One region of the Enterobacter cloacae complex sp. R_G8 genome, then DNA from elsewhere that is predicted to be linked to it. Evidence: riboswitches for the same ligand, from Rfam matches in the RefSeq annotation. Region 1 holds a riboswitch; each other region holds the start of a gene.

Evidence for each region. Region 1 has a riboswitch for thiamine pyrophosphate ahead of thiC (phosphomethylpyrimidine synthase ThiC). Riboswitches for the same ligand answer to the same signal wherever they lie in the genome.
Region 2: it holds a riboswitch for thiamine pyrophosphate, as region 1 does, so the genes downstream of both, thiM (hydroxyethylthiazole kinase) here and thiC (phosphomethylpyrimidine synthase ThiC) in region 1, are expected to answer to the same signal.
Region 3: it holds a riboswitch for thiamine pyrophosphate, as region 1 does, so the genes downstream of both, thiB (thiamine ABC transporter substrate binding subunit) here and thiC (phosphomethylpyrimidine synthase ThiC) in region 1, are expected to answer to the same signal.

The regions. Positions count from the first base shown of each region.
Region 1 covers NZ_CP102246.1:4,855,351-4,865,405, forward strand. Annotated here, with positions in the region: gene NQ842_RS22895 (YjaG family protein) at 1-444, opposite strand, end outside; gene nfi (deoxyribonuclease V) at 486-1,157, opposite strand; gene hemE (uroporphyrinogen decarboxylase) at 1,167-2,231, opposite strand; gene nudC (NAD(+) diphosphatase) at 2,272-3,045, opposite strand; gene rsd (sigma D regulator) at 3,141-3,638, shown strand; TPP riboswitch at 3,693-3,802, shown strand; gene thiC (phosphomethylpyrimidine synthase ThiC) at 3,882-5,777, shown strand; gene thiE (thiamine phosphate synthase) at 5,777-6,412, shown strand; gene thiF (thiazole biosynthesis adenylyltransferase ThiF) at 6,405-7,160, shown strand; gene thiS (sulfur carrier protein ThiS) at 7,144-7,344, shown strand; gene thiG (thiazole synthase) at 7,346-8,116, shown strand; gene thiH (2-iminoacetate synthase ThiH) at 8,113-9,246, shown strand; gene NQ842_RS22950 (sensor domain-containing diguanylate cyclase) at 9,576-10,055, shown strand, end outside.
Region 2 covers NZ_CP102246.1:1,826,163-1,836,217, reverse strand. Annotated here, with positions in the region: gene yegS (lipid kinase YegS) at 1-286, shown strand, start outside; gene fbaB (class I fructose-bisphosphate aldolase) at 368-1,420, opposite strand; gene NQ842_RS08705 (nucleoside permease) at 1,673-2,950, shown strand; gene NQ842_RS08700 (ADP-ribosylglycohydrolase family protein) at 2,947-3,951, shown strand; gene NQ842_RS08695 (PfkB family carbohydrate kinase) at 3,948-4,901, shown strand; gene NQ842_RS08690 (GntR family transcriptional regulator) at 4,875-5,621, opposite strand; gene thiD (bifunctional hydroxymethylpyrimidine kinase/phosphomethylpyrimidine kinase) at 5,664-6,464, opposite strand; gene thiM (hydroxyethylthiazole kinase) at 6,461-7,231, opposite strand; TPP riboswitch at 7,268-7,364, opposite strand; gene NQ842_RS08675 (DUF4225 domain-containing protein) at 8,017-8,823, shown strand; gene NQ842_RS08670 (hypothetical protein) at 8,820-9,134, opposite strand; partial or broken gene NQ842_RS23375 (DUF4225 domain-containing protein) at 9,351-9,473, shown strand.
Region 3 covers NZ_CP102246.1:4,340,401-4,350,455, forward strand. Annotated here, with positions in the region: gene leuB (3-isopropylmalate dehydrogenase) at 1-969, shown strand, start outside; gene leuC (3-isopropylmalate dehydratase large subunit) at 972-2,372, shown strand; gene leuD (3-isopropylmalate dehydratase small subunit) at 2,383-2,988, shown strand; gene NQ842_RS20505 (Hok/Gef family protein) at 3,080-3,232, opposite strand; gene NQ842_RS20510 (sugar efflux transporter) at 3,449-4,627, opposite strand; gene sgrT (glucose uptake inhibitor SgrT) at 4,748-4,900, opposite strand; gene sgrR (HTH-type transcriptional regulator SgrR) at 4,989-6,644, shown strand; TPP riboswitch at 6,681-6,781, shown strand; gene thiB (thiamine ABC transporter substrate binding subunit) at 6,813-7,796, shown strand; gene thiP (thiamine/thiamine pyrophosphate ABC transporter permease ThiP) at 7,772-9,382, shown strand; gene thiQ (thiamine ABC transporter ATP-binding protein ThiQ) at 9,366-10,055, shown strand, end outside.

The sequences.
Region 1 (10,055 bases):
GGGGTTAGCGCGCAGCTCTTCGTCGGTCATTTCGCGGCCTGCCTGGGTCATTTCCAGCATCGCCACGGTCGTAATGGATGCCTTACTGACTTCGATGGCATGCTCCAGCGTTTCACCGCTCAGACGAGAGTGGATCAGTTCGCTTAACGCCACGCAGGCATCGATCGCCGGATAGACACCGTAGAGATCAAAATCATCCGCTACCGGAATAGCCTCTTCGAGCTTTTCCAGCTGAGAGTCGAAGTTCACCTTCGCGTCTTTGACCGTCAGCGTTTCCCAGATGAGGTCCAGGATCCGGCGATAAATATGGCCATCACCAAACTCCGTCTGCTTGCAGAACGCGGCGTAGTTCGGATACATGCGCTCGCACAGGCAAGCCATAAAGGTGACGTGCTGCCAGCTTTCCAGCTTCTCAAGGCGCAGGTGAATCGGGTTTTGTAGCATGATGATGTCTCGAATCGAAAATTAGCCGCAGTTTACCTGAATCAGCGCTGAATTTCCTGCCAACGAACAAAAGCCGGACGGGCAGAGGCCACGGCGTCCGCCCAGCGGGTGGGCTCAGGTAAACGGTAACCCTTCGTACACCGTTGTACCCATGTCAGGGCGCTGTCCATACTTACGCGATGCCCGGTCGCGATAAACAACGGATTACAGCGCGCTTTACTGCGCCAGACCCACGCCAGCTGCTCACCCTTATCGATAAGCGGCGCCAGCGCGCCCGGCTCAGCGGAGAGCGGCTCAAACGCACCGCACAGGCGTTTCTTGGCGACGCCGATGGTGGGCACATCCACCAGCAGGCCAAAGTGGCTGGCAACGCCTAAGCGACGTGGATGAGAGATACCGTGTCCATCAACAAACAGCAGATCGGGTTTTTGCGAGAGTTGCTCCCACGCTGCCAGCAGCGCGGGGTATTCACGAAAGGAGAGAAAACCCGGTATGTACGGCATGGTGGTGGCGATACGCGCCACTTTGTACTCCACCAGCTCAAGTGAGGGGTACTTCAGCAGCACCATTGCCGCTCGCGTCACTTCACCGCCCTGCTCAAATCCGACATCCGCACCGCCTATATACTGCGGGGGATCCTTATCCAGACGATCCTCGCGGATCACGGATGAAGCCAGTTCTATCTGTTGAGCGCGTAATGACGCGAGATCCATAACCACTCCTTATTTGTGATATTGCGCAGAAAGTCGGTGCACCGCCTCCACAAACGCGCCAGCGTGCTCTGGCGGAACGTCCTGATGGATACCGTGCCCGAGGTTAAACACGTGCCCTTCCCCCTGGCCAAAGCCAGCCAGAATGGAAGCCACCTCTTCTTCAATACGGGCAGGCTGCGCGTAGAGCATGGACGGATCCATATTGCCCTGCAGCGCGACTTTGTCACCCACGCGGCGGCGCGCGTCGGCGATATCGGTGGTCCAGTCGAGCCCCAGCGCGTCACAGCCAGTGGCGGCCATCGCCTCCAGCCATTGACCACCGCCTTTGGTGAACAGCGTGACCGGCACACGGCGGCCTTCATGTTCACGCAGCAGGCCATCAACGATTTTGTGCATGTAGTAGAGAGAGAATTGCTGATAGTCACGCCCGGTCAGCACGCCGCCCCAGGTATCGAAAATCATCACCGACTGCGCACCCGCTTTGATCTGCGCGTTCAGATAGAGGGTGACGCTTTTCGCCAGCTTGTCGAGCAGCGCATGCAGGGCCAGCGGCTCGGCATACATCATCTTTTTAATGACGGTAAAGGCTTTACTGCTGCCGCCTTCAACCATATAGGTCGCCAGCGTCCATGGGCTGCCGGAGAAGCCAATCAGTGGGACTTCGCCTTTCAGTTCGCGACGAATGGTGCGCACGGCGTTCATCACGTAGCCCAGTTCACCTTCCGGATCGGGGATCGGCAGCTTATCCACGTCGGCTTTGCTTTTGATTGGGGAGGTGAAGCGCGGGCCTTCGCCGGTTTCGAAATAGAGCCCAAGGCCCATCGCATCCGGAATGGTCAGAATGTCCGAAAAGAGAATGGCGGCATCCAGCGGGAAGCGGCGCAGCGGCTGGAGCGTGACTTCACACGCCAGCTCGGCATTTTTGCACAGCGACATAAAATCGCCCGCCTGCGCACGCGTGGCTTTGTACTCTGGCAGATAACGTCCCGCCTGGCGCATCATCCACACCGGGGTGACATCAACGGGCTGGCGCAGCAGCGCACGCAGATAACGATCGTTTTTCAGTTCGGTCATTTTTGCAGTTCCTTAAGCGTCATGGCCTCAGTGTAACATGTCACTCAGCATCAGCCCGACACATTGCTACGGTATCTTCTATCAGCCGACGAGCGACGGTGCCTGGTGGTGGCAGCAGCGGTAAATCGTCGTAGCGATACCAGTTCGCTTCCAGTAACTCTTTCTGGTCGATAACAATCTCCCCGCTGTCATAGTCGGCCATAAAGGCCGTCATCAGCGACTGCGGGAACGGCCACGGCTGCGAGGTGACATAGCGCAGGTTCTTAACCTTAATACCGCTCTCTTCCATCACTTCACGCGCCACCGCCTGTTCCAGCGTTTCGCCCACTTCGACGAAGCCGGCCAGCACGGTATGAATGCCGTTGCGATGGCGGGTATGCTGCGCCAGCAGGATGGAATCGTCACGACGGATAGCGACGATAATGCACGGCGCAATTTGCGGGTAGTAGCGCTCACGGCAGTGGCTGCAGAGCATCGCCCATTCGGTTTTACTGGGGTGCATGGTGTGACCACAGTAGCCGCAGTACTTATGCGAACGGTAAAACTCAGCCAGTTGAACGCCCCGGCCCGCCAGCTGGAACAAGCCAACATCCTGATCCAGCACCTGACGAACCGATCCCATGTCATTGCGGCGTGGCTGTTGGATCAACCACACGGGTTCCCCCTGCCATTCCCCGATCCTTAGCGCGGGCAGGCCTACAAGATCGAAACGATCTGCCGCACCATAGGGTATCTCCCCGGCAGGCAACCATAATTTTTGTTCGTGACTGACGATCCACCAACCGAGATCTGATTTTTCAATAATACGATCCATATCTATTGCACTACCTTCGCTTCACTGACATGTTGTTAGCATTGTGGTTACATTTTGGATAAGCAGATCCCATTCTAAACCTTGCGGAGTCGACCATGTTAAACCAGCTAGAAAGCCTGACTGAGCGCGTTAGAGGAAGTAACAAACTGGTGGATCGCTGGCTACATGTGCGCAAGCATCTACTCGTGGCTTATTACAATCTGGTCGGTATTAAGCCTGGCAAAGAATCGTTTATGCGGTTGAATGAAAAAGCGCTGGATGATTTTTGTCAGAGCCTGGTCGACTATCTGTCCGATGGCCATTTCAATATTTATGAACGTATTATCCGTGAAATGGAAGGGACGACGCCGTATTTAACCGCCAGCAAACTCTATCCGCTGCTGGAAGCCAACACCCAGCAGATCATGGATTACTACGATTCCACGCTTGAGAACGCTATCGATCACGATAACTATCTTGAGTTCCAGCAGGCGCTTTCCGACCTTGGCGAAGCGCTGGAAGAGCGATTCACGCTGGAAGATAAGCTGATCGGTCTCGCCCTGGATAACAACCTGAACATCAGCAGCGAAGATAACATTGCGCGCCCTGCTTGAGTTCTTAATCGTTAACGAGTAATTTACAACCATTCGCCCCTCTCTGGAGGGGGATTTTTCTTGTCGGAGTGCCCAGTGTGAAAGCACGGGCTGAGACCGTTAATTCGGGATCCGCGGAACCTGATCAGGCTAATACCTGCGAAGGGAACAAGAGTCACACTGCTGTTGTATCGCCCACCGGGCGATCTCCTCTTGCTTCATCCGTCGTCTGACAAGCCATGTCCTTCACTTTTGGAATGAGCTATGTCTACAACAAAACTGACCCGCCGCGAACAGCGCGCACAAGCCCAACACTTCATCGACACCCTGGAAGGTACCGCTTTCCCGAACTCAAAACGCATTTACATCACCGGCTCACAGGCGGATATCCGTGTGCCAATGCGTGAAATCCAGCTTAGCCCGACGCTTATCGGCGGCAGCAAAGCGCACCCGCAGTATGAAGATAACGAAGCCGTGCCGGTGTATGACACCTCTGGTCCGTACGGCGATCCTGCGGTTGCCATTAACGTTCAGCAGGGTCTGGCGAAATTACGCCAGCCGTGGATTGACGCGCGTAACGACTGCGAAGAGCTGTCTGACCGCAGCTCGGCTTACACCAAAGCGCGCCTGGCGGACGACGGTCTGGATGAACTGCGCTTCACCGGGTTGCTGACGCCGAAACGGGCGAAAGCGGGCAAATGCGTCACCCAGCTGCACTACGCACGCCAGGGTATCGTCACGCCGGAGATGGAATTTATCGCCATTCGCGAAAATATGGGCCGTGAGCGCATCCGCAGCGAAGTGTTGCGCCACCAGCACCCGGGGGAAGGCTTCGGGGCACGTCTGCCAGAAAACATTACGCCGGAGTTCGTGCGTGATGAAGTGGCCGCTGGCCGTGCGATTATTCCCGCCAACATCAATCACCCGGAATCTGAACCGATGATCATCGGCCGCAACTTCCTGGTGAAGGTCAACGCCAACATCGGCAACTCAGCCGTGACCTCCTCCATCGAAGAAGAGGTCGAAAAGCTGGTCTGGTCGACGCGCTGGGGCGCGGACACGGTGATGGATCTCTCCACCGGGCGTTACATCCACGAAACCCGCGAGTGGATCCTGCGCAATAGCCCGGTGCCTATCGGAACGGTGCCCGTTTATCAGGCACTGGAGAAAGTGAACGGTATTGCCGAAGACCTCACCTGGGAAGCCTTCCGCGACACGCTACTGGAGCAGGCTGAACAGGGCGTAGACTACTTCACCATCCACGCGGGCGTACTGCTGCGCTACGTGCCGATGACGGCGAAGCGTCTGACCGGTATTGTCTCGCGCGGCGGCTCTATCATGGCCAAATGGTGCCTGTCGCACCATAAGGAAAACTTCCTCTACGAACACTTCCGCGAGATCTGTGAAATCTGTGCCGCGTACGATGTCTCCCTGTCGCTGGGCGACGGCCTGCGTCCGGGCTCCATTCGTGATGCCAACGACGAAGCGCAGTTTGCCGAGCTGCATACTCTGGGCGAGCTGACCAAAATCGCCTGGGAGTATGACGTACAGGTGATGATTGAAGGCCCGGGACATGTCCCGATGCAGATGATCCGCCGCAACATGACCGAAGAGCTGGAGCACTGCCACGAAGCACCGTTTTATACCCTGGGGCCGTTGACCACGGATATCGCACCGGGCTATGACCACTTCACCTCCGGGATTGGTGCGGCGATGATCGGCTGGTTCGGCTGCGCCATGCTTTGCTATGTGACGCCGAAAGAGCACCTCGGTCTGCCTAACAAAGAGGATGTGAAGCAGGGGCTGATTACCTACAAAATCGCCGCCCACGCCGCGGACCTGGCCAAAGGCCACCCTGGCGCGCAAATTCGCGACAACGCCATGTCGAAGGCGCGCTTTGAATTCCGCTGGGAAGACCAGTTCAACCTGGCGCTCGATCCTTTCACCGCCCGTGCGTATCACGATGAAACCCTGCCGCAGGAGTCGGGCAAAGTGGCTCACTTCTGCTCCATGTGTGGGCCAAAATTCTGTTCGATGAAAATCAGCCAGGAAGTCCGTGACTACGCCGCCGCGCAAACCATCGAAGTGGGTATGGCGGACATGTCAGAAACCTTCCGCGCGAAGGGCGGCGAAATCTACCTCAAACAAGAGGAGGCGTAATGTATCAGCCTGATTTCCCCTCCGTTCCCTTTCGTTTAGGACTCTATCCGGTGGTGGACAGCGTGGCGTGGATCGAGCGCCTGCTGGCGTGCGGCGTTCGCACAATCCAACTGCGCATCAAGGATAAACGTGATGACGAGGTGGAGGCCGATGTGGTCGCCGCCATCGCGCTGGGACGTCGTTACGACGGGCGCCTGTTTATCAACGACTACTGGCGGCTGGCCGTTAAGCACCAGGCTTACGGCGTGCATCTGGGTCAGGAGGACCTGGAAACAACGGACCTGAGCGCAATCCGGGACGCTGGATTAAGACTGGGGGTATCAACACACGACGACATGGAGATCGACGTGGCGCTGGCGGCTCGCCCTTCGTACATCGCACTTGGCCATGTTTTTCCGACGCAGACCAAACAGATGCCCTCTGCCCCACAGGGGCTGACGCAGCTGGCGGCGCACGTTAAACGCCTTGCCGATTACCCTACCGTTGCGATCGGTGGGATCAGCCTGGAACGCGCTCCTGCCGTGCTGGATACCGGTGTCGGCAGTATCGCTGTCGTCAGCGCCATTACCCAGGCGGCAGACTGGCAGGCCGCCACCGCACAGCTCTTACAGCTGGCAGGAGCAGGCGATGAATGATCGTGATTTTATGCGCTATAGCCGCCAGATCCTGCTGGAGGATATCGCCATTGACGGGCAGCAAAAGCTGCTCGCCAGCCGGGTTCTGATTATTGGCCTGGGCGGATTGGGTGCACCTGCCGCGCTCTATCTGGCGGGGGCGGGCGTGGGCACGCTGGTGCTGGCCGACGACGACGAGGTACATCTCAGCAACCTGCAGCGACAGATCCTTTTCACCACTGAGGACGTCAACCAGCCCAAAGCACACATTACCCGTAAACGCCTGAATGCGTTGAATCCGGATATTACGCTTATTGCACTCCAGGAGCGGCTCAGCGGCGAAAGCCTGCAGCGCGAAGTTGCCCTTGCGGATGTGGTACTGGACTGCACCGATAATATGGCGACCCGTCAGGCCATTAACGCCGCCTGCGTGGCACAGAATACGCCGCTTATCACCGCCAGCGCGGTAGGATTCGGCGGCCAGATGATGGTACTGACCCCGCCCTGGGCGCAGGGCTGTTATCGCTGCCTGTGGCCGGATGATGCCGAGCCGGAGCGCAACTGCCGCACCGCAGGCATTCTTGGTCCGGTGGTGGGCGTGATGGGCACTCTGCAGGCGCTGGAGGCCATCAAATTGCTCAGCGGTATGGAAACAGAGCGTAATACACTGCGGCTGTTTGATGCCCGCTCCAGCGGCTGGCGTCATCTGGCGCTGCATCGCGCCAGCCACTGCCCGGTGTGCGGAGGTCAGAATGCGCATTCTGTTTAACGATGAGCCGATGAAATGCGATGACGGCCTCACCGTTGCCGCGCTGCTCAGGAAGCTGCGCCAGCTCAGGCCGGGAACGGCGCTGGCGCTTAATCAACAGATCCTGCCGCGTGAGCAGTGGGAACATCAGCAGGTAAGTGAAGGCGACCAGATCCTGCTGTTTCAGGTAATCGCAGGGGGCTGAGATGTTACGTATTGCTGATAAAATCTTTGATTCACATCTGTTTACCGGAACCGGAAAATTCGCCTCGCCGCAGCTGATGGTGGATGCCATCCGTGAAAGCGGCAGCCAGCTGGTAACGCTGGCGCTCAAGCGCGTCGATCTGCGCCATCACAGCGACGCCATTCTGGCACCGTTGCTGGATGCTGGCGTTACCCTGCTGCCCAATACTTCGGGTGCGAAAACGGCTGAAGAGGCGATTTTTGCGGCTCAGCTGGCCCGTGAAGCGTTGGGTACCCACTGGCTGAAACTGGAAATTCACCCGGATGCGCGCTGGCTGTTACCCGACCCCATCGAAACGCTGAAAGCGGCGGAAAAACTGGTGCAGCAAGGCTTTACCGTTCTGCCCTACTGCGGAGCCGATCCCGTGCTGTGTAAACGGCTGGAAGAGGTCGGCTGCGCTGCCGTCATGCCACTGGGCGCCCCAATTGGTTCTAATCAGGGCCTGGAGACCCGCGCCATGCTGGAGATCATCATTGAACAGGCCACCGTGCCGGTGGTGGTGGATGCAGGTATTGGCGTGCCAAGCCATGCCGCACAGGCGCTGGAGATGGGAGCCGATGCGGTGCTGGTGAATACGGCCATTGCGGTAGCCGACGACCCGATCATGATGGCGCGCGCGTTCCGCATGGCGGTGGAGGCCGGCTTGCTGGCACGAGAGTCCGGCCCGGGAACGCGCAGTTTTCAGGCACAGGCCACCAGCCCGCTGACCGGTTTTCTGGAGGCGCTCTCATGATCACCTTTACCGATCGCTGGCGGCAACTTGACTGGGACGATATTGCCCTGCGCATCAACAGTAAAACGCAGGCTGATGTGGAGCGCGCCTTACAAGCCCGTCATCTGTCCCGCGACGATATGATGGCCCTGCTCTCTCCGGCGGCGAGCACCTTTCTTGAGCCGATGGCCCAGCGCGCTCAGAGGCTCACCCGCCAGCGTTTTGGCAACACGGTGAGCTTTTACGTACCGCTCTATCTCTCCAACCTGTGCGCCAATGACTGCACCTACTGCGGTTTCTCCATGAGCAACCGCATTAAGCGGAAAACGCTCGATGAGGGCGAAATCGCCCGTGAGTGTGCCGCCATCCGTGAGATGGGCTTTGAGCATCTCCTGCTGGTCACGGGTGAACACCAGGGCAAAGTCGGGATGGACTATTTTCGACAGCACCTTCCGGCTATTCGTCGGCAGTTCGCGTCGCTACAGATGGAGGTTCAGCCCCTGTCGCAGGACGAATACGCGGAGCTTAAAGCCCTCGGGCTGGACGGGGTGATGGTTTATCAGGAAACCTACCACGAGGCGACGTATGCCCGGCATCACCTGAAGGGAAAGAAACAGGATTTCTTCTTCCGGCTGGAGACCCCGGACAGGCTGGGCCGTGCGGGGATCGACAAAATCGGTCTGGGGGCGCTGATTGGGCTATCCGATAGCTGGCGAGTGGATTGCTATATGGTGGCGGAACACCTGCTATGGCTGCAGCAGCACTACTGGCAGAGCCGTTACTCCATCTCCTTCCCCCGATTACGCCCGTGTACTGGGGGTGTTGAACCCGCTTCGGTGATGGACGAACGTCAGCTGGTCCAGGCCATCTGCGCGTTTCGCCTGCTCGCCCCGGAGGTTGAATTATCCCTCTCGACGCGTGAATCTCCTGCGTTTCGCGATCGCGTGATCCCGCTTGCGATTAACAACGTCAGTGCGTTCTCAAAAACGCAGCCAGGGGGCTATGCCGATGACCATCCGGAGCTGGAACAATTCGCGCCACATGATGGACGACGTCCGGACGCGGTCGCTGCCGCCCTGACCGCTCAGGGATTACAACCGGTATGGAAAGACTGGGACAGCTGGCTGGGAAGAGCCTCGCAAATACGTTGAAACGAACTGCAAGCCGGTAAAAAATTGTCGAGGCGCTCTGGAGAGTCACAACCGGATGATTGTCAGCTGTCGTCCGGTTTTTTATTGTCATACCGTCAGCAACGGAAGCTGTCCAGGGCGAAAAGCTTCTTCCTCGTTTCGCCCTGCCTCTGATTCTTTGCACAAACGCCCCCGGCCAGTTTAATGAGTATTTTCTTAGTGATTCTTAAGATAAATCATCTCGCCTGAAATCGTGTTCCGTATAATTCACAACTAACCGCAGGGCAGCGACTATGCTGAGAGGATGTCGGCAAACGAAAAAACTCACCATCAGGATTGATGTAAAACTCATGGCACTTCACAACAGAAAACTCTCTTTTACCCGCCCCATTATGGTTAGCTTTGCAGGGATCCTGTGCAGTTTTGCGCTGATCGCGGTCGTGGTTACCCTTTCACAACAAAAGGATTTTCTTGAGGATTATCATAAAATTAATGGTAACTTTACCCACAACCTTGCAGTGAACTACACCGAATCTATCCTGCGTGAAAACGACTATATCCTTGGGCGCTCGGCAATATACTTTTCGCGTAACGACACGCTGAACGAGACCCTGATCGTCAATCCGACGCAGGGACTACAGATGTTGATGCATTTGCAGAACCTGATGCCGACCGTTTCTTCCATCTCTCTGACAGACACCGAGGGGCGTTATCTGCGCGCGCCGGAGGTGCTCCCCACGGAAAAGAGCAAAACGTTCGATCCCCGGACGCGTCCGTGGTTTATCGCCCAGGCGGAAGCCAGCATCTTCAGTCACTATACCCGTCCCTAC
Region 2 (10,055 bases), 1.9 Mb from region 1:
CGGCGGGCAGCAGCTGTGCCCGGAGGCGCTAATTAATGACGGTCAGCTTCAGCTGCGTATTTTCACCGGCGACGGCCTGCTGCCCGCGCTGTTTACCACGCTGACGCAGCCCGAAGAGAGCCCAAACATTATTGCCGGAAAATCCGCGTGGTTCGAAGTGAATGCCCCGCACGGGATGACGTTTAATCTGGATGGGGAACCGTTGAGCGGGGAGCATTTCCGCATAGAGGTATTGCCCGGCGCGCTGCAGTGCCGGTTGCCGCCGGATTGTGTGCTTCTGCGCTAATCCCCTCTCCCAAAGGGAGAGGGAGCCGTCTGTGCAGGCATTATTTATGGGGATCCTTCAGCCCACCGGGAGAAGGAGTACTCAGGCGATCGTCACTTTGCTGTCCAGATAGACATCCTGAACCGCATTGATCAGCTTCACGCCATCCGCCATCGATTTTTTAAACGCTTTACGGCCGAGGATCAGCCCCATACCGCCTGCGCGTTTGTTGATAACCGCCGTGCGTACCGCGTCAGACAGGTCAGTATCTCCACCCGCCGCACCGCCGGAGTTAATCAGCCCGGCGCGTCCCATGTAGCAGTTCGCCAGCTGGTAGCGCACCAGGTCGATCGGGTTATCGCTGGTCAGTTTGCTGTAGACACGGTCATCGGTATAACCGAAGTTCACCGCCTTATAGCCGCCGTTATTCTCTGCCATTTTCTGCTTCACGATGTCAGCACCAATGGTTGCGGCCAGGTGGTTCGCCTGGCCGGTCAGGTCAGCTGAGACGTGGTAATCCACCCCGTCTTTTTTGAACGCGGAGTTACGCAGATACGCCCACAGCACGGTCACCATCCCGAGCTCATGGGCGCGTTCAAAGGCGGCGGAAATCTCTTCAATCTGACGACGGGATTGCTCAGAGCCGAAGTAGATCGTCGCCCCAACCGCTACTGCGCCCATATTGAACGCCTGCTCCACGCTGGCGTAGAGCGTCTGGTCATATTCGGTTGGGTAGCTGAGAGTCTCGTTGTGGTTCAGTTTGACGAGGAAAGGGATGCGGTGGGCATAACGCCGTGAAACAGACGCCAGCACGCCATAGGTAGAGGCCACACAGTTACAGCCCGCTTCAATCGCCAGCTCTACAATGTTCTTCGGATCAAAGTAGAGCGGATTGGCTGCAAAGGAGGCGCCTGCCGAGTGCTCAACGCCCTGGTCAACCGGCAGAATCGAGAGATACCCGGTACCGCCCAGCCGCCCGGTGTTATAGAGCGTCTGCATATTTCGCAGCACGGCCGGTGGACGGTTGTTATCCACCATCACGCGATCAACGTAGTCGTGGCCGGGCAGATAAAGCTGGTCGGCTGGAATGGTCATACAACGATGCTGTAAAAGGCTGTCGGCGTCTTTGCCAAGCAACTGCGCAATATCAGTCATAGCGATGCTCCCGTAATTCCGACGTCATGTCGGTGAGTGTTTATCCAGACCCACATTTTTATGGGCAGACTAAGCCTGGTACCGACTTAACAGATTTTCCAGCATTTGCATTTTTTTTCAGCACAATCTGCTGGCTCGATTCGTGTACAACAAAACTGTTACATTGATCAAACAATCACCACAAAGGTATTTTAAAGGTATTATTGAATGGTATGTTAAAGGCGTACTCTCACTGACATGCAGGATTAAACAATGAAAACGAAAGTCCAACTGTCATTCATGATGTTTGTTGAATGGTTTATCTGGGGAGCGTGGTTTGTGCCGCTGTGGCTATGGCTGAGCAAAAGCGGCTTTACCGCCGGGGAGATTGGCTGGTCCTACGCCTGTACGGCCATTGCGGCGATCCTGTCGCCTATTCTCGTCGGCTCGCTAACCGACCGCTTCTTTGCCGCCCAGAAAGTGCTGGCGGTGCTGATGTTTGCCGGTGCCATTCTGATGTACTTCGCCGCACAGCAAACCCAGTTCAGCACCTTCTTCCCGCTGCTGCTGGCCTACTCCCTCACCTATATGCCCACCATTGCGCTGACCAACAGTATTGCCTTCGCCAACGTCGATGACGTGGAAGCCGATTTCCCGCGTATTCGCGTGATGGGCACTATCGGTTGGATCGCCTCCGGTCTGGCATGTGGGTTCCTGCCGCAGATGCTGGGCTATAGCGATATCTCTGATACCAATATTCCGCTGCTGATGACCGCAGCCAGTTCCGCCCTGCTGGGCGTGTTTGCCCTGTTCCTGCCGAATACGCCGCCGAAAAGTACCGGCAAACTGGATTTCAAGGTGATGCTCGGTCTGGACGCGCTGATCCTGCTGCGCGACAAAAACTTCCTGGTGTTCTTCTTCTGCTCTTTCCTGTTCGCGATGCCGCTGGCCTTCTACTACATCTTCGCCAACGGTTATCTCACCGAGGTGGGGATGAAAAACGCCACCGGCTGGATGACGCTCGGCCAGTTCTCGGAAATCTTCTTTATGCTGGCGCTGCCGTTCTTCACTAAACGCTTTGGTATTAAGAAGGTCTTACTGCTGGGTCTGCTCACGGCCGCCATCCGCTACGGCTTCTTTGTTTACGGCGGCGCGGAACAGTACTTCACCTATGCGTTGCTGTTCCTCGGCATTCTGCTGCACGGGGTGAGCTACGACTTCTACTATGTAACCGCGTATATCTACGTGGATAAAAAAGCGCCGGTGCATATGCGCACCGCCGCACAAGGCCTGATTACGCTGTGCTGTCAGGGTTTTGGTAGCCTGCTGGGTTACCGCCTGGGCGGCGTGATGATGGAAAAAATGTTCGCTTACAAAGAGCCGGTGAATGGGCTGACCTTCAACTGGGCCGGGATGTGGACATTCGGGGCGATCATGATTGCCGTGATTGCCGTGCTGTTTATGCTGTTTTTCCGCGAATCGGACAAAGAGATCACCGCCATTGAGGTGGTTGATGGCGATGCTGCGCTGACACAAGGGGAAGTTAAATGAAACAAGAACGTATTCTCGGTGCTCTTTACGGGCAGGCGTTAGGTGATGCGATGGGGATGCCCTCCGAGCTGTGGCCGAGAAAGCGCGTCAAAGCGCACTTCGGCTGGATCGACCGCTTTTTACCCGGCCCGGCAGAGAATAACGCGGCCTGCTATTTTAAGCGCGCGGAGTTCACCGATGATACTTCGATGGCGCTGTGCCTGGCCGATGCAATTATCGAATGCGACGGGGAGATTGACGCGGATGTCATCGGCAAACATATCCTGAACTGGGCGCTGGATTTCGATGCCTTTAATAAAAATGTGCTGGGGCCCACCTCAAAAATCGCGCTTAACGCCATCCGCGACGGCAAACCCGTCAGCGAACTGGACAACAACGGCGTGACCAACGGGGCGGCGATGCGGGCCTCCCCGCTGGGCTGCCTGCTACCGGCGACGCGGCTGGAACATTTTGTCGGGCAGGTCGCGTTGGCCTCCAGCCCGACGCATAAATCGGACCTCGCCATCGCCGGGGCCGTGGTGATTGCCTGGGCAGTTTCGCGCGCCATCGACGGTGAGCGCTGGCAGAACATCGTCGATGCCCTGCCCGGCATTGCCCGTTACGCGCAGGAGGCGAAAACCACCACCTTTAGCGCCTCGCTGGCGGCACGTATCGAGCTGGCGCTTAAGACCGTGCGGGAAGCCCACGGCGTCGACTCCGCCAGCGAGCAGATTTATCAGCTCATTGGTGCGGGCACCAGCACCATCGAATCCGTTCCGGCGGCGATTGCGATGGTGGAGCTGGCCGGTACGGATCCGAACCGCTGCGCAATTTTGTGCGCCAACCTCGGCGGTGATACGGACACCATCGGAGCGATGGCAACGGCCATCTGCGGGGCACTGCACGGCGTGCAGGCGATTGACCCGGCGCTGAAGGATGAACTCGACACCGTAAACCGGCTCAATTTTGACCACTACTGCGAAAAACTGCTGCACTACCGGGAGCAAAGGGAGGGCGTATGAGTACGTTAGCCCAACGTCTTGAAACATTACAGGCCACACGCCCGGTTACGGTGCTGGGCGCGGCGGTGATCGACGTGATCGCCGACGCGTACGCCCTGCCCTGGCGCGGGTGCGACATCGAGCTGAAACAACAGGGGGTGAATATCGGCGGCTGTGCGCTGAATATTGCCATCGCCCTGAAGCGGCTCGGCATTGCGGCGCAAAACGCCCTGCCCGTCGGCCACGGCGTATGGGCGGAGATCATCCGTAACGCCATGGCGAGGCAGGATCTGCACAGCGCCGTGGAGGCCGAAGCAGGCGATAACGGCTGGTGTCTGGCGCTGGTAGAGCCTGACGGTGAACGCACCTTTATGTCGTTCAGCGGCGTGGAGAACCAGTGGCAGCCGCACTGGCTGGATGGGCTGAATGTCCCGCCGGGTAGCCTGGTGTATCTGTCCGGCTATCAGCTGGCATCGCCATCGGGTGAACTGCTCACACGCTGGCTGGAATCGCTGGAAAATGTCACCGCGTTTATCGATTTTGGCCCCCGCATTGCCGATATTCCCGACGCGCTGATGGCGCGGATCATGGCCCTGAAACCCATCGTGTCGCTCAATCGTCAGGAGGCGCAGATTGCCGCTGAGCGCACTGGCATGAACGTTGATACCTTAGGCGTGCAGTGGCAGCACCGTTATGATGCCGCGCTGATTATTCGTCACGACAAAGATGGCGCAGCCTGGTATGAAGGCGACGCATCAGGTTATGTTCCCGCGTTTCCCGCCACCGTCGTCGATACCATTGGCGCAGGCGACAGCCATGCGGGCGGTACGCTTGCCGGTCTGGCGGCAGGATGGCGTCTGGCGGATGCCGTAACGCTGGGGAATGCCGTGGCGGCCTGGGTGGTCAGCCACCGCGGCGGGGATTGCGCGCCGACGCGCGAGGCCTTACTCCTCGCACACAAAGACGTATAGGTCGCTGCGACAGTAGCTGATGCTGTACTCAATCGGCCGGTGCTGCTGGTCAAGCGCAACCTGCTTGATCACCAGTACCGGTATTTTGTCATCCATACTGATATGCGCCTGAAACTCGCTGTCCGGCATCCGGGCGCTGACCCGGGAGCGGGTGCGTTGCGGAAAGATATTCTGACTACGGAAGTAGTCGTAGAGCGAGATGCCAATGGCATCCGGGTCGTGAATTAACTCAACCGGAACCCAGGACTCCTCAATCGACACCGCGTCATCGTCAACGTAACGAATGCGCTTAAGCAAGAATACCTCGCTGTCCGGGGGGACCGACAGCTGGCTGGCCACCTCTTCCGGACACTTCACCACCCGTTTATTCACCCATAGCGTGTTAGGTTTTTTACCGCGCAGCACCACCTGCTGGGAAAACCCGCGCGCTTCCTTGAGCGAATATTCAAAGATGTTGTTGATCTGTGTCCCGTAACCCCGGGCACGCGTTACCACGCCCTCTTCTTCCAGCGCCTGCATCGCTTTGCGCACGGTAATGCGCGACACCCCGGTTAACTGGCTCAGATCGCGCTCGCCGGGCAGAATATTGCCGTGCTCCAGCATCCCGCTGCGTACCGCGTTTTTTACCGTTTCGGCAAATTTCAGATACAGCGGCATGTTGTCGGGCGCGGCGATCCGTTCATTCAGTTGAGCGATTAACCGGGTATGCGCTTGTTCCATCTCTGTTTTCTCAGGCGTGGTGTTTCCTGCCAGTATACTGGCTTACCACCATGCATGAAAATGATGAACCGGCCCAATACCGTGACCCACTTCCAGAGTATCGGCTTTTGCCAGCGCGGCGGAGAGCCACGTTTTGGCCTCGCGTACCGTATCGCCCCAGCTGTTGTGCCGTGGACGCAGCGCCGCCAGCGCGGCAGAGAGCGTGCACCCCGTACCGTGGGTATTTTTGGTGTGCACACGCGGGGCCGTGAAACGCAGTTCACCGTCACGGGTAAAGAGCCAGTCCGGGCTTTCATCGTCATCAAGATGGCCGCCTTTCATCAGCACCGCGCCGCACCCCATCGCCAGCAGGGCATTCCCCTGCTCTTTCATTTCACGTTCATTCTGCGCGTGCGGCGCGTCTAACAGTGCGGCCGCTTCAGGCAGATTTGGCGTAATCAGCGCCACCTGCGGCAGCAGTTTCTTGCGCAATGTCTCAACAGCAGATACAGAGAGCAGCGGGTCGCCGCTTTTAGCCAGCATCACCGTATCAAGCACCACATTTTGCACCTGATAACGTTGCAGCCGCTCAGCCACCGCCTCGACGATATCCGTTTCCGCCAGCATCCCGATTTTGGTGGTATCGATGCGCACATCGCTGAACACCGAGTCCAGCTGTGCACCGACAAAATCAGGCTCGATACGGTAGACCGATTGCACGCCGCGCGTGTTTTGCGCCACCAGCGCGGTGATCACCGAGCAGCCATAGGCGCCCAGGGCGGAGAACGTTTTCAGGTCGGCCTGGATACCGGCACCGCCGCTTGGATCGGTACCGGCAATCGTCAGAGCATTAATTCGTTTCATGCCTCCCCCTCCAGGTTGTGCAGCGCATCAAGGAACGCGCTGGCAAAGCTGCCCGGCCCGTAAGACTGCGCAACGGCGATCGTTCCGGCGCGCTTCATCCATCCGCAGGCAGCGGCAACATTATCCAGCCGATCCCCCGGCAGGGAACAACTCGCCGCCACCACCGCCGAGAGCGCACACCCGGTGCCCACCAGGCGGGTCATTAACGGATCGCCGCCCGCAACCGTTCGGGTGCGCTGGCCGTCGGTGACGTAATCCACCTCCCCCGTCACCGCCACAATGGCATTGGTCTGGCGAGCCAGCGCCTGCGCGGCGGGTAGCGCGGCGGCGGCGGTGTCGGTGGTATCCACACCGCGTCCCCCTGCGCTCATCCCCGCAAGGGCGAGAATTTCCGAAGCATTGCCGCGAATGGCGGCTGGTTTCAGGGCAAGGATTTGATGACAAAAGCGGGTACGGAACGCCAGAGCGCCCACCGCAACCGGGTCAAGCGTCCAGGGCTTGCCTGCCGCCACCGCGCTCTCGATGGCCCGCCGCATCGACTGGGCGCGGGGCGTGGTGAGGGTACCGACGTTAATCAGCAGCGCATCGGCCATCCCGGCAAACTGCTCGGCCTCTTCGGCTTCAATTACCATTGCCGGAGAAGCGCCAAGCGCCAGCAGAACGTTGGCCGTAAAGGTTTGCACGACATCGTTGGTCATACAGTGCGTGAGCGGGGAACGGGTTCGGAAGTGATGTAAAACGTGTAAATCGAGCAGGTCAGGCTGCATAGGTTCGCTCCTGCCTTGCGTGAAGAAGCGATGACCAGGGGAGGCATCTGACTTCCCTACGCTGGCATTATCCAGATCAGGTAATACGGGTATTTCTCAGCCTTCACAAAGAAGGGCACCCCGAGTCAAATAAATCAAAAGTTTACGATTAACGTCTCGTTAATCCCTGTTCCGGATCATGCCAGCGGAAAGCCAAAGACTCAACCTTAAAAAATGCTCTGTGTCCCGGTTTGCGTCTCATGTTGTGTCCCACATCCAAACGACAATAGGGCAGAAGAGGCCGGGGATATGCTCGAACTTCACATTGCAGCCTCCCCCCACGCAAGAACCTTGGCTACCACGCTCTGAAACGTGGGGAAAGCCTGCCAACGCTCACGAAACTGTATGGGCATTCATCACAGGCGGTCACGCAGGCATACTGTGGGATCATGGATCGTGATGCCTGGAATGTATATAACGGGATCGACTACTAATCCCGATATTAAAGGAGAGAATTGGTGGGTGAATTCATAGTAAACATAAGGAAGCGTTACGCAACATTCGAATATTGATACACGTTGACCAAATGGCCCTGTATCCCATAAAACCGAGAATGTCGTGACCTTACTCCTCTTAAGCTCTGAACTTCTGGGTCTTACACATAAAAAAATGAGAATTACGGCGTGGAGTCTCAAAGTTTGATCATGTGTTCTTTCCGCTAAATAAGACGTTGGGAAAGTATTTCATGTTGTCTTCGACCTTATTGCACGTAAAATGACCAGACACATTTTGGGAAGGAGTCTTTAATGGATATTGCGCTGCTCAACAGAGGCTGGAACAGAACATGGTCAGATACCATGGTGAATCTGGAAGCCCGGAAACTCGTCGAAACAGCAAATCGGTTATCAGCATTCTATTTGCAAGATGGGATAACACGTATCAAGTTTGTCGAAGAGATAAAACAGGTTGTAGAAAAGGAGTTTGAGGCAGCACGGCGAGCTAAAACAGACGAAGAATGCATTGTATGCATCAAAAATCTGCGTGCCGAAACGGATAATCTGCATGAACAAGAGCGCCTGTTAAGAACCAGAGCCGCACAACTTTATGCAAAAGTCGAGTTTGTCAGGGAAAAAAATAAAATCGTCGGATATATGATTTCGGCTGTGAATATCGTTATATCAGGGATGGTTTTCTACGGCGGAATGATTATGATCTCGACGTTGACCCCTATTGGAGTCCTCGCTGGTGCAATCTTAGTTTCTGATGGCACTAACGGTGTAACCAGAGAAGTGAATAAATTATTATCTGGAGGGAAATCTAACTCTGAAGGTGTAGTCGCCGACAAAGTGATTAGTATTGCACAGTTTATGGGGTTTAAGGCTGAATCTGGTCTGGCTTTTTATAACACTCTCACACTAAGCGCAAACATCTACAGCATTTTTGGATTAGCGAGAAAAACAGGTGCATGGCGATTGTTCCGTTGGCTTCCCCACGATTACTACCGCAAAGTCAACACAATGAGTCGCCCCAAGTTAACTATGAAAATAGTAGGATACGGTATCAAGGCTAAAGTTATTTTTGACCTGCTTTCCACCGAAGCACCGAATCATTAACCCCTGTATTTTCTCCAAAACCGCCAGGATTTGTAAGAAAGGACTGGCGGTTGAACAAAAACAGCAATCAGCATTGCTATAGATAAACCGATTCCAGTTGATATGATGTATTCTATTTCATTTGAAACAATTACCCAAAGAAACATTGCTATGAAAGCGTAAAAGATCCAAAGAACTATCCTGAATCGATTAGCCAGATCCTGAATTGCCTCTCCCAACGTGCCGCCATAGCTTTCAACGTTATTTTTTATTTTCTGCAAATCTGTTGGTGTAAAACCAGAACGTAACAAAGCTTCATCAGTAACTTTCATATTGTATCGTCCTTTATCTCTCAAAAGATGTTTCTCAATCACTGATTGTGCCAATAATCATACTGATGAATTTTATAGCAATCCAGCCGAAACTTTTCGGCACACTCTAGCGCCCTCTCCTTAGCACTGGTAGCACCTGAGCCACTCTTCTCATGACCAACGACCTGTTGCAGATGTGCCAGGTTGCCAACCCAACTGACCTGCTCCCCGTTGATTAATCCTAACACGGGCCTGGCATTCTATAATGGAGTTACACTTGGCGCCAATGTGTACAGTATAAATGAACTCGCTCTCAAAACCGGAGCCTGGAGATTATTCCGCTGGCTTCCCCACGATTACCGGGGCGGGATCAGTCCATTGATACTGTAGCATAGTCTGTAAAAAAGGGGGATCACTCCCCACCTTCTAAACCCCCTTTTTTTATAACAATCCTCTTACTAAGTTATAGCAATCAACGCTAGATACATTTCCACTTGAAATTTTCAATATAAATATTTTTATCTTGCATCTAAAACAATTGTCACAGCTTCAAAAACATTTCATTCAAAAGATGAGAAAGGTTCGATAGCAAACCATGTAGTAAATTCTATAAATTTGAATTAACTATTTTGTGCATTTCCCTTAGTTTCTGGCTGATATACTTAAGCATTTCTTATTGGTTAGTGTTTGATGCTTTTTTGAATACCCAATACCTTCCATTACCTATCTAACTGTATTTATTGCAAATAATATCTTTCCTATCACAGCAGACCACTTTAGCTTTTAATGCGAATATTGATCCACATCAATAAGCTGATGTTCACGATGAATAATAGTTTATTCACGTTACTAAAAAAGATTCGAGCAAAGATAAACCTATGTTGATTCATGCCAACAACCGGGAATTCGTTGCTCAAACAAACTTGGCTTAATACAGCCAAT
Region 3 (10,055 bases), 510 kb from region 1:
CACTACGACGTGGGCGGTATTGCTATCGATAATCACGGTACGCCGCTGCCAAAGGCAACCGTTGAGGGCTGCGAGAACGCCGATGCCGTCCTGTTTGGTTCCGTGGGTGGCCCGAAATGGGAACACCTGCCACCCGCAGAGCAGCCAGAGCGCGGTGCGCTGCTGCCGCTGCGTAAACACTTTAAGCTGTTCAGCAACCTGCGTCCGGCGAAGCTCTATCAGGGCCTGGAAGAGTTCTGCCCACTGCGTGCGGATATTGCCGCCAATGGCTTCGATATACTGTGCGTGCGTGAACTGACTGGCGGCATCTATTTTGGCCAGCCAAAAGGTCGCGAAGGCAGCGGTCAGCATGAAAAAGCCTTTGATACCGAGGTTTATCACCGTTTCGAAATTGAACGTATCGCCCATATCGCTTTCGAGTCTGCGCGCAAACGCCGCCATAAAGTGACCTCTATTGATAAAGCGAACGTGCTGCAGTCTTCCATCCTGTGGCGTGAAATCGTCAGTGAAGTCGCGAAGCAATACCCTGACGTTGAGCTGTCGCATATGTACATCGACAACGCGACAATGCAATTGATTAAAGATCCGTCCCAGTTTGACGTGCTGCTGTGCTCTAACCTGTTCGGCGATATTCTCTCGGATGAGTGCGCGATGATCACCGGCTCCATGGGCATGCTGCCATCAGCGAGCCTGAATGAAGAAGGGTTTGGTCTGTACGAGCCGGCAGGTGGCTCCGCGCCGGATATCGCAGGTAAAAACATTGCTAACCCAATTGCGCAGATCCTCTCTTTGGCTCTGCTGCTGCGCTACAGCCTGGATGCAGGCGATGCAGCGACCGCAATTGAAAACGCCATTAATCGCGCGTTAGAAGAAGGCGTCCGTACCGGTGATTTAGCACGCGGCACGGCGGCAGTCAGTACCGATGAAATGGGCGACATCATTGCCCGCTATGTCGCTGAAGGGGTGTAATCATGGCGAAGACGTTATATGAAAAATTGTTTGATGCGCACGTTGTCTACGAGGCACCAAACGAAACCCCACTGCTGTATATCGACAGGCATCTGGTACATGAAGTGACCTCTCCACAGGCATTTGACGGCCTGCGTGCGCACAAACGCCCGGTACGTCAGCCGGGTAAAACCTTCGCGACAATGGATCACAACGTTTCCACTCAGACCAAAGATATCAATGCGTCGGGTGAAATGGCGCGTATTCAGATGCAGGAGTTGATTAAGAACTGTAACGAGTTTGGCGTTGAGCTCTACGATTTGAACCATCCGTATCAGGGTATCGTTCACGTCATGGGGCCAGAGCAGGGTATTACCCTGCCCGGCATGACCATCGTCTGCGGTGACTCCCATACCGCCACACACGGTGCATTCGGTGCCCTGGCGTTCGGTATTGGCACCTCTGAAGTTGAGCATGTTCTGGCTACGCAGACCCTGAAACAGGGCCGAGCCAAAACCATGAAGATTGAAGTGAAAGGCAAAGCCGCACCAGGGATCACCGCGAAAGACATCGTGCTGGCCATCATTGGTAAAACGGGCAGCGCCGGCGGTACGGGGCACGTTGTTGAATTCTGCGGTGAGGCTATTCAGGCGCTGAGCATGGAAGGTCGTATGACTCTGTGCAATATGGCCATCGAGATGGGGGCAAAAGCAGGCCTGGTGGCGCCAGACGAAACCACGTTTAACTATGTGAAAGGGCGTCTGCATGCGCCGAAAGGTCAGGATTACGCTGACGCCGTCGCGTACTGGAAAACCCTGAAAACTGACGATGGCGCTGTCTTTGATACCGTTGTTACCCTGCAGGCGGAAGAGATTGCCCCGCAGGTGACCTGGGGGACCAATCCGGGTCAGGTCATTTCCGTGAATGACACCATCCCCGATCCGGCCTCATTTGCCGATCCGGTCGAACGCGCCAGCGCCGAAAAAGCGCTGGCTTATATGGGCCTGAAACCCGGCGTGCCGTTGACCGATGTGACGATTGATAAAGTCTTTATCGGCTCCTGCACTAACTCGCGCATCGAAGATTTGCGCGCCGCGGCGGAGATCGCCAAAGGCCGTAAAGTGGCACCAGGCGTACAGGCGCTGGTCGTGCCAGGATCTGGCCCGGTAAAAGCGCAGGCGGAAGCCGAAGGCCTGGATAAGATCTTTATCGAAGCGGGCTTCGAGTGGCGCTTGCCTGGCTGCTCCATGTGTCTGGCCATGAACAATGACCGCCTGAATCCTGGCGAACGTTGTGCCTCCACCAGTAACCGTAACTTTGAAGGCCGCCAGGGCCGCGGTGGGCGCACCCATCTGGTCAGCCCGGCCATGGCCGCCGCTGCGGCAGTTACCGGCCATTTCGCCGATATTCGCAGCCTGAAATAAGGAGACAATCATGGCAGAGAAATTTACCCAACATACAGGCCGGGTTGTCCCCCTGGACGCCGCTAATGTCGACACCGATGCAATCATTCCGAAGCAGTTTTTGCAGAAGGTCACCCGCACCGGTTTTGGCGCTCATCTGTTTAACGACTGGCGTTTTCTGGATGATAAAGGCCAGGTTCCTGACCCGGAATTTGTACTGAACTTCCCGGAATATAAAGGCGCCTCCATTCTGCTGGCGCGGGAAAACTTTGGCTGCGGTTCATCGCGCGAGCACGCGCCATGGGCACTGACCGACTACGGCTTTAAAGTCGTGATCGCCCCGAGCTTTGCGGATATCTTCTACGGCAACAGCTTCAACAACCAGCTTCTGCCAGTGACGCTGAGTGACGAGCAAGTGGATGAATTGTTCGTGCTGGTTAAGGCAAATCCGGGCATGTCGTTTGAAGTGGATCTGGAAGCGGAAGTGGTGAAAGCCGGGGATAAGATCTATAACTTCAGCATCGATGCCTTCCGTCGTCACTGTATGCTGAACGGCCTGGACAGCATTGGCCTGACGCTTCAGCACGAACACGCCATCTCCGCGTACGAGAAAAAACAGCCTGCGTTTATGGGCTAAAGGCAATGGCCCGCACGATGCGGGCCATTGATAAGGGTGCATTGAGGCTCAACCACTCTGGAGAGGCGGGGAACTTTCCCCGCCCATACCGCTAACGTTTTGCTTCGTAAGCCAACACTGCTGCCAGCTCTGTTTTCTCCTGTCTGAAATGCAGTTCACACAGTGAATCACGCACCATCCAGGTGAAGATCAACAGCGTTGTACAGATCAGAAACAAACCTAACAGCAGAGTACGTTTTGGCATTCCAGCCTCCTTATTGCTTTTCGGCAATGAAGAGACTAACCTCGCAATGTTGGTTGTGAAGTTGGTCTCCCCATCAGTTTTTTGATGTGGGACTCTCCACTGTTTGCCTCTTGCGAAAGCCTGAGGCAAACAGCCTCAAGCACCCGCCACGCACTCTATGTGTCTTCTCAGGTCCTGTCAGAAAATCGTTTCATTTCGTGAAGACGCCTTCCAGAATCAAACGTCTTTTACGCGCCAGGTCAGCATCAGCGTAAGAACAGATATGGCCGCTATCATCCAGTACACCGCTGCATGTCCGTAGCTTTGTGACAGCGCCCCCTGAATCACCCCCGCCAGAATCACCCCCGTGGAGATGCTGTTGGTAAAGAGTGTGGTCGCCGAACCCGCCCGCCCGGGCATTAGATCCTGGAACCAGAGCATCCCTATTCCGGCCACAATCCCGATAAACACAGCATTAAACAGCTGCAGTGCCAGCAACGCCTCTCGTGAATGGAAGAAAATGAGCCCCAGGTAGAACAGCACCCCGGCCGCTACGGCTACCACCATCATCCGGCGTTTTCCGAGATATTTGACGTAGTACCCCGCCAGAATCATCGCCGGAATTTCCAGCCCGGCAGCCGTCCCCATTAAGATCCCGGCGAGCTTATCAGGCAGCCCCAGATCACTGCTGATCCATAGCGGCATATCGATGATATACATGGTGTTGCAGGTCCACATCAGCGTGGAAGCGATAAACAGCATACGGACGTTTTTATCCTGCCAGCCGCTCACCTGTGTAATGGGTTTATCCGCTGTCTGTTCGACACGCGCCACTGACGGTAGCGCGAAGGCAATCAGTGCCAGACTAATGGCAAAAATCCCCGCAGCGATGGAAAACATGGCGGTAAAACCGTAATTCAGCGCCAGCATAAAGGCCAACGGCGGACCAATGACCCATGCAAGAGAGAGCTGCGCACGCATCACCGAGCTAAACATCACCACTTCCCGCGCCGAATTATCGGCATATTCCCGGGCCAGCGCGAAGAGTTGCGGCATGGCGGTGTTTGCCAGTGAGGCCAGCAGCACGCCGCAAGTGATCAGCGTCAGGTAGTGACGATTAAAGGCAAACAGCAGCGCGTTACCCACGGCCATGGCGCAACAAAAGAGGATCAACTTACGGCGATCGCCCTGGCTGTCGGATCGTTTCGCCAGCCACAGGCTGACCAGGATCCCGGCGATGGCGTTCACGGTATAAAACAGACCGATCCAGAACGGCTGCGCCCCCACCTCCCGACTGAGAAAAAGACTCAGCGTCGGTGCCTGCAACGCCCCCGCCACGCCCATCATAAAGGCCACCAGCATAAAAGCGGCATACACGCCGTTCAGGCGTCGCCCCATTGTCATTAACCAGAGCATCTGCAAGTCCTTGTGAAAGCGAATCGAATTGGGTGAAAGAATAAACGAAAAAAGCCAGCAAAAAACATTTTGCTGGCGGGTGATAAGCACCAATACTCAGTCACACATGATCGAGGCGAGTTAGCGAGAAGAGGTCGGTTTCGTAACGTCCCACTGCATCAATTCTTCTAACATTTTCAGCCGTTGCTCAGCACACTGACGGGCCAGCCAGGACGTTCCTTTTGTCGCTGAAAAGTACTGCTGATAAAACTGACGAGCGGTAGACCTCTTCATAATTTACCTCCTCACTTCATCAGGAAGAATTATTGGCTTAATATAGGGATTAATAAATTGCTGATTTTTTGTCAGGAGTTCCCCTTTTATGCCTTCTGGTCGTCTGCAACAACAATTTATCCGCCTCTGGCAGTGCTGCGAAGGGCAATCGCAGGAGACCACGCTCAACGAACTGGCAGAGCTCCTTAACTGCTCCCGACGTCATATGCGCACGCTGCTTAACACCATGCAGCAACAGGGCTGGTTAAACTGGGAAGCCGAAGCAGGACGCGGCAAACGCTCACGCCTGACCTTTCTCTATACCGGCCTGGCCTTGCAGCAACAGCGAGCGGAAGATCTGCTGGAACAGGACCGAATCGATCAGCTGGTGCAACTGGTGGGCGATAAAGCCGCAGTACGTCAAATGCTGGTCTCTCATCTCGGGCGAAGTTTCCGTCAGGGCCGCCACATCCTGCGCGTGCTCTACTATCGTCCGATGAAAAATCTGCTCCCCGGCACGGCATTACGCCGTTCAGAAACCCATATGGCCCGACAAATTTTCAGCGGCCTGACGCGGATAAATGAGGAAAACGGGGAACTGGAAGCTGATATTGCGCACCACTGGCAGCAACTTTCCCCGCTTCACTGGCGCTTCTTCTTACGTCCCGGCATCCACTTTCATCACGGCCGCGAGCTGGAAATGCGCGATGTCATCGCGTCTCTGGAACGTGCCCGCAAGCTTCCGCTCTACTCGCACATTTCGCGGATTCACTCCCCTACGGCCTGGACGCTGGATATTGAACTGTCTCAGCCGGACAAATGGCTTCCCTGGTTGCTGGGCTATGTGCCCTCGATGATTCTGCCCGGTGAATGGGGATCACTGGACAATTTTGCCAGTCAACCTATTGGCACCGGCCCCTATGCCGTGTCGCGTAATAATAATAACCAGCTGAAAATTCGCGCGTTTGATGACTATTTTGGTTACCGGGCGCTGATCGACGAAGTGAACGTCTGGGTATTACCGGATCTCAATGAAGAGCTCAGCGCCGGGCTGACGCTTGAAGGTCCCACTACGGGTGAAAAGGCGGTGGAAAGTCGCCTTGAAGAGGGCTGCTACTATCTGCTGTTTGACAGTCGCACCCACCGGGGAGCCAATCAGGCGGTACGCAAATGGATTAGCCATGTCTTATCCCCCTCCAATCTGATTTACCATGCGGAAGAGCAGTATCAGACGTACTGGTTCCCGGCGTACGGTCTGCTTCCCCGCTGGCATCACGCCCGGCCAGTGCAGTGTGACAAGCCGGCAGGGCTGGAGTCCATCACTCTGACCTACTACCGCGAGCACGTGGAGCATCGTTTTATCGCCAGAATCATGACCAGACTGCTGGCCGCAGAAGGTGTTCAGCTGACGATCCAGGAGGTCGACTATGATGAGTGGCATCGTGGCGATATCGTAAGCGATATCTGGCTGAACAGCGCCAACTTCACCCTGCCGCTCGATTTCTCGCTCTTCTCACACCTGTATGAAGTCCCGCTGATCCAGCACTGTATCGATCGGGACTGGCAGCAGGACGCCGCACAGTGGCGCGCGGGCGAGATGAATCTGGCCACATGGTGTCAGGCGCTGCTGGCCGAACAGGCGATCGTGCCGCTGATCCACCACTGGCTGATGATCCAGGGTCAACGCAGTATGCGGGGGTTACGGATGAATACGCTCGGCTGGTTTGATTTTAAATCCGCCTGGTTTGCGCCACCCGAGCCATAACACTTTCGTAATATTCGCCAAATCATTACAATACCGCCGTTCTCAACGGGGTGCTGCATCACTGATGTGCGCTGAGATAATACCCGTCGAACCTGATCCGGATAACGCCGGCGAAGGGATTTGAGGCTGTCGCTCAAAATCCTTTGCCACTCAACCTTGAGGTGCAAAGTGTTAAAAAAAGTGCTTCCCCTGCTGGCGCTGTTTGCGCTGCCTGCTTTCGCAAAACCCGTCCTGACGGTCTACACCTACGACTCCTTTTCTGCCGACTGGGGCCCAGGCCCGGTAGTCAAAAAAGCCTTTGAAGCCGACTGCGACTGCGAACTGAAATTCGTGGCGCTGGAAGATGGCGTCTCGCTGCTTAATCGTCTGCGTATGGAAGGCAAAAACAGTAAGGCCGACGTGGTACTCGGCCTGGATAACAACCTGCTGGATGCGGCGTCGCAAACAAAACTGTTCGCCAAAAGCGGCGTGGCGGCAGAGGCGGTTAACGTGCCGGGCGGCTGGAAGAACGACACCTTTGTGCCGTTCGATTACGGATATTTTGCGTTTGTCTACGATAAAAACAAGCTGAAGAATCCGCCGAAAAGCCTGAAGGAGCTGGTGGAAAGCGACCAAAAATGGCGCGTGATTTATGAAGATCCGCGCACCAGCACGCCGGGTCTGGGTCTGCTGCTGTGGATGCAGAAGGTCTATGGTGATAAAACGCCGGAAGCGTGGCAGAAGCTGGCCGCCAAAACCGTGACCGTCACCAAAGGCTGGAGCGAGGCCTATGGTCTGTTCCTGAAAGGGGAGAGCGACCTGGTGCTGAGCTACACCACCTCCCCGGCTTATCACATTATCGCCGAGAAGAAAGACAACTACGCCGCCGCTGATTTCGCTGAAGGACATTATCTGCAGGTGGAAGTGGCCGCCCGCACTGCCGCCAGCAAGCAGCCGGAACTGGCCGAGAAGTTTTTGAAATTCATGGTTTCCCCGGCGTTCCAGAATGCGATCCCAACGGGTAACTGGATGTATCCGGTGACCAACGTGACGCTGCCTGCCGGCTTTGAGCAACTGACCAAACCGCAAACCTCGCTGGAGTTTACGCCGCAGCAGGTCGCCGCGCAGCGAGCAGCATGGGTAAGTGAATGGCAACGCGCCGTCAGCCGCTAATTCCCGGCTGGTTATTTCCCGGACTGCTCGCCGCCGTAGTGATGGTGGCGGTCAGTCTCGGCGCTTTTCTGGCATTGTGGTTTAACGCGCCGGAGAGTGATCTGCTCTCCCTCTGGCACGACAGCTATCTCTGGCATGTCATCCGGTTCTCTTTCTGGCAGGCGTTTCTCTCTGCCCTGCTGTCGGTGATCCCGGCCATTTTTCTCGCGCGGGCGCTCTACCGCAGACGCTTCCCCGGCAGGGAGGCGCTGTTGAGACTGTGCGCCATGACGCTGATCCTGCCCGTTCTGGTGGCGGTATTTGGGATCCTGAGCGTGTATGGTCGTCAGGGCTGGTTGGCCGCTCTCTTTAACCTGCTTGGTCTGGAGTGGACCTTCTCCCCTTACGGGCTGAAAGGTATTCTGCTGGCACACATCTTTTTCAACATGCCCATGGCGACCCGGCTTTTTTTACAGGCGCTGGAGGCTATCCCCGGCGAGCAGCGTCAGCTTGCGGCACAGCTGGGTATGCGCGGCTGGTCATTCTTCCGCTTTGTCGAATGGCCATGGCTGCGCCGTCAAATCCCTCCGGTTGCGGCGCTGATCTTTATGCTCTGTTTTGCCAGTTTCGCCACCGTACTTTCACTTGGTGGCGGGCCACAGGCCACCACCATCGAACTGGCGATTTACCAGGCGCTGAGTTACGACTACGACCCCGGCCGCGCTGCGCTTCTGGCTCTGGTACAGATGCTGTGCTGTCTTGTGCTGGTCCTGCTGAGTCAGCGTCTGAGCAAAGCCATTCCACCGGGCAGTCATCAGATTACAGGCTGGCGCGATCCACAGGACAGCCTGCACAGCCGAATCGCGGATGGGATGTTGATCGTACTGGCCCTGCTGCTGCTTCTGCCGCCGCTGCTGGCCGTTATCGTCGATGGCGTTAACCTTAACCTCGTCTCCGTGTTGCAACAGCCCGTCCTCTGGCAGGCGACCTGGACATCCTTGCGCATTGCGCTGGCTGCCGGGCTATTGTGTGTCGTGCTGACCATGATGCTGCTGTGGAGCAGCCGTGAACTTTATGCACGCCAGGCGCGCAAAGCCGGGCAAGCGCTGGAGCTGACGGGAATGTTGATCCTGGCAATGCCGGGCATCGTCCTGGCAACCGGCTTCTTTTTAGTGTTCAACAGTACGGTTGGTCTGCCGGAAAGCGCCGACGGGATCGTGATTTTTACCAACGCCCTGATGGCCATCCCCTATGCGTTGAAGGTTCTGGAAAATCCCATGCGCGACATCAACAGCCGCTATGCTTTGCTGTGTCAGTCGCTCGGCATGCAGGGCTGGAAGCGGCTAAAGGTAGTCGAACTGCGCGCGCTAAAACGCCCGCTGGCTCAGGCGCTGGCCTTCGCTTGTGTGCTCTCCATTGGTGACTTTGGTGTGGTGGCGCTCTTCGGCAATGAAGATTTCCGCACGCTGCCGTACTGGCTGTATCAGCAGATCGGGTCCTACCGCAGCCAGGAGGGGGCCGTCACGGCGCTGTTACTGCTGTTGCTGTGCTTTGCCTTATTTACCGTTATCGAAAAACTTCCGGGGCGCAATGTTAAAACTGACTGATGTCACCTGGCTCTACCAGCATCTGCCTATGCGTTTCACCCTCTCTGTGCGTCAGGGGGAGATGATTGCCGTACTTGGCCCAAGCGGGGCAGGCAAGAGCACCTTGCTCAATCTGATTGCCGGTTTTCTGCAACCGGCGAGCGGGTCAATAGAGATTGAAAACAACGACCATACCCTCACCCCGCCCGCCAGGCGTCCGGTCTCGATGCTGTTCCAGGAAAATAATCTGTTCACCCATCTGACGGTGCGGCAAAACATCGCGCTGGGTATGGATCCGGGGCTGAAACTGAACGACGCCCAGCGCCAGAAGCTGGAGAGGATTGCCGGGCAAATGGGCATCACCACGTTTATTGACCGGCTCCCCGGAGAGCTCTCTGGCGGACAACGTCAGCGCGTGGCGCTGGCTCGCTGTCTGGTACGCGAACAACCGGTGCTGCTGCTGGATGAGCCCTTCTCTGCACTCGACCCTGCCTTGCGCCAGGAGATGCTCACGCTGGTACAGGAGGTCTGCCAGCGTCAGCAGCTGACGATGCTGATGGTGTCACACAGTATCGAGGATGCCGCACGCATCGCCCCGCGATCGGTGGTGATCGCGGAGGGGCGTATCGTGTGGGATGGTGAAACCGAAGAGTTGATGAGTGGCAAAGCAAGCGCGTCGCACCTGCTGGGGATC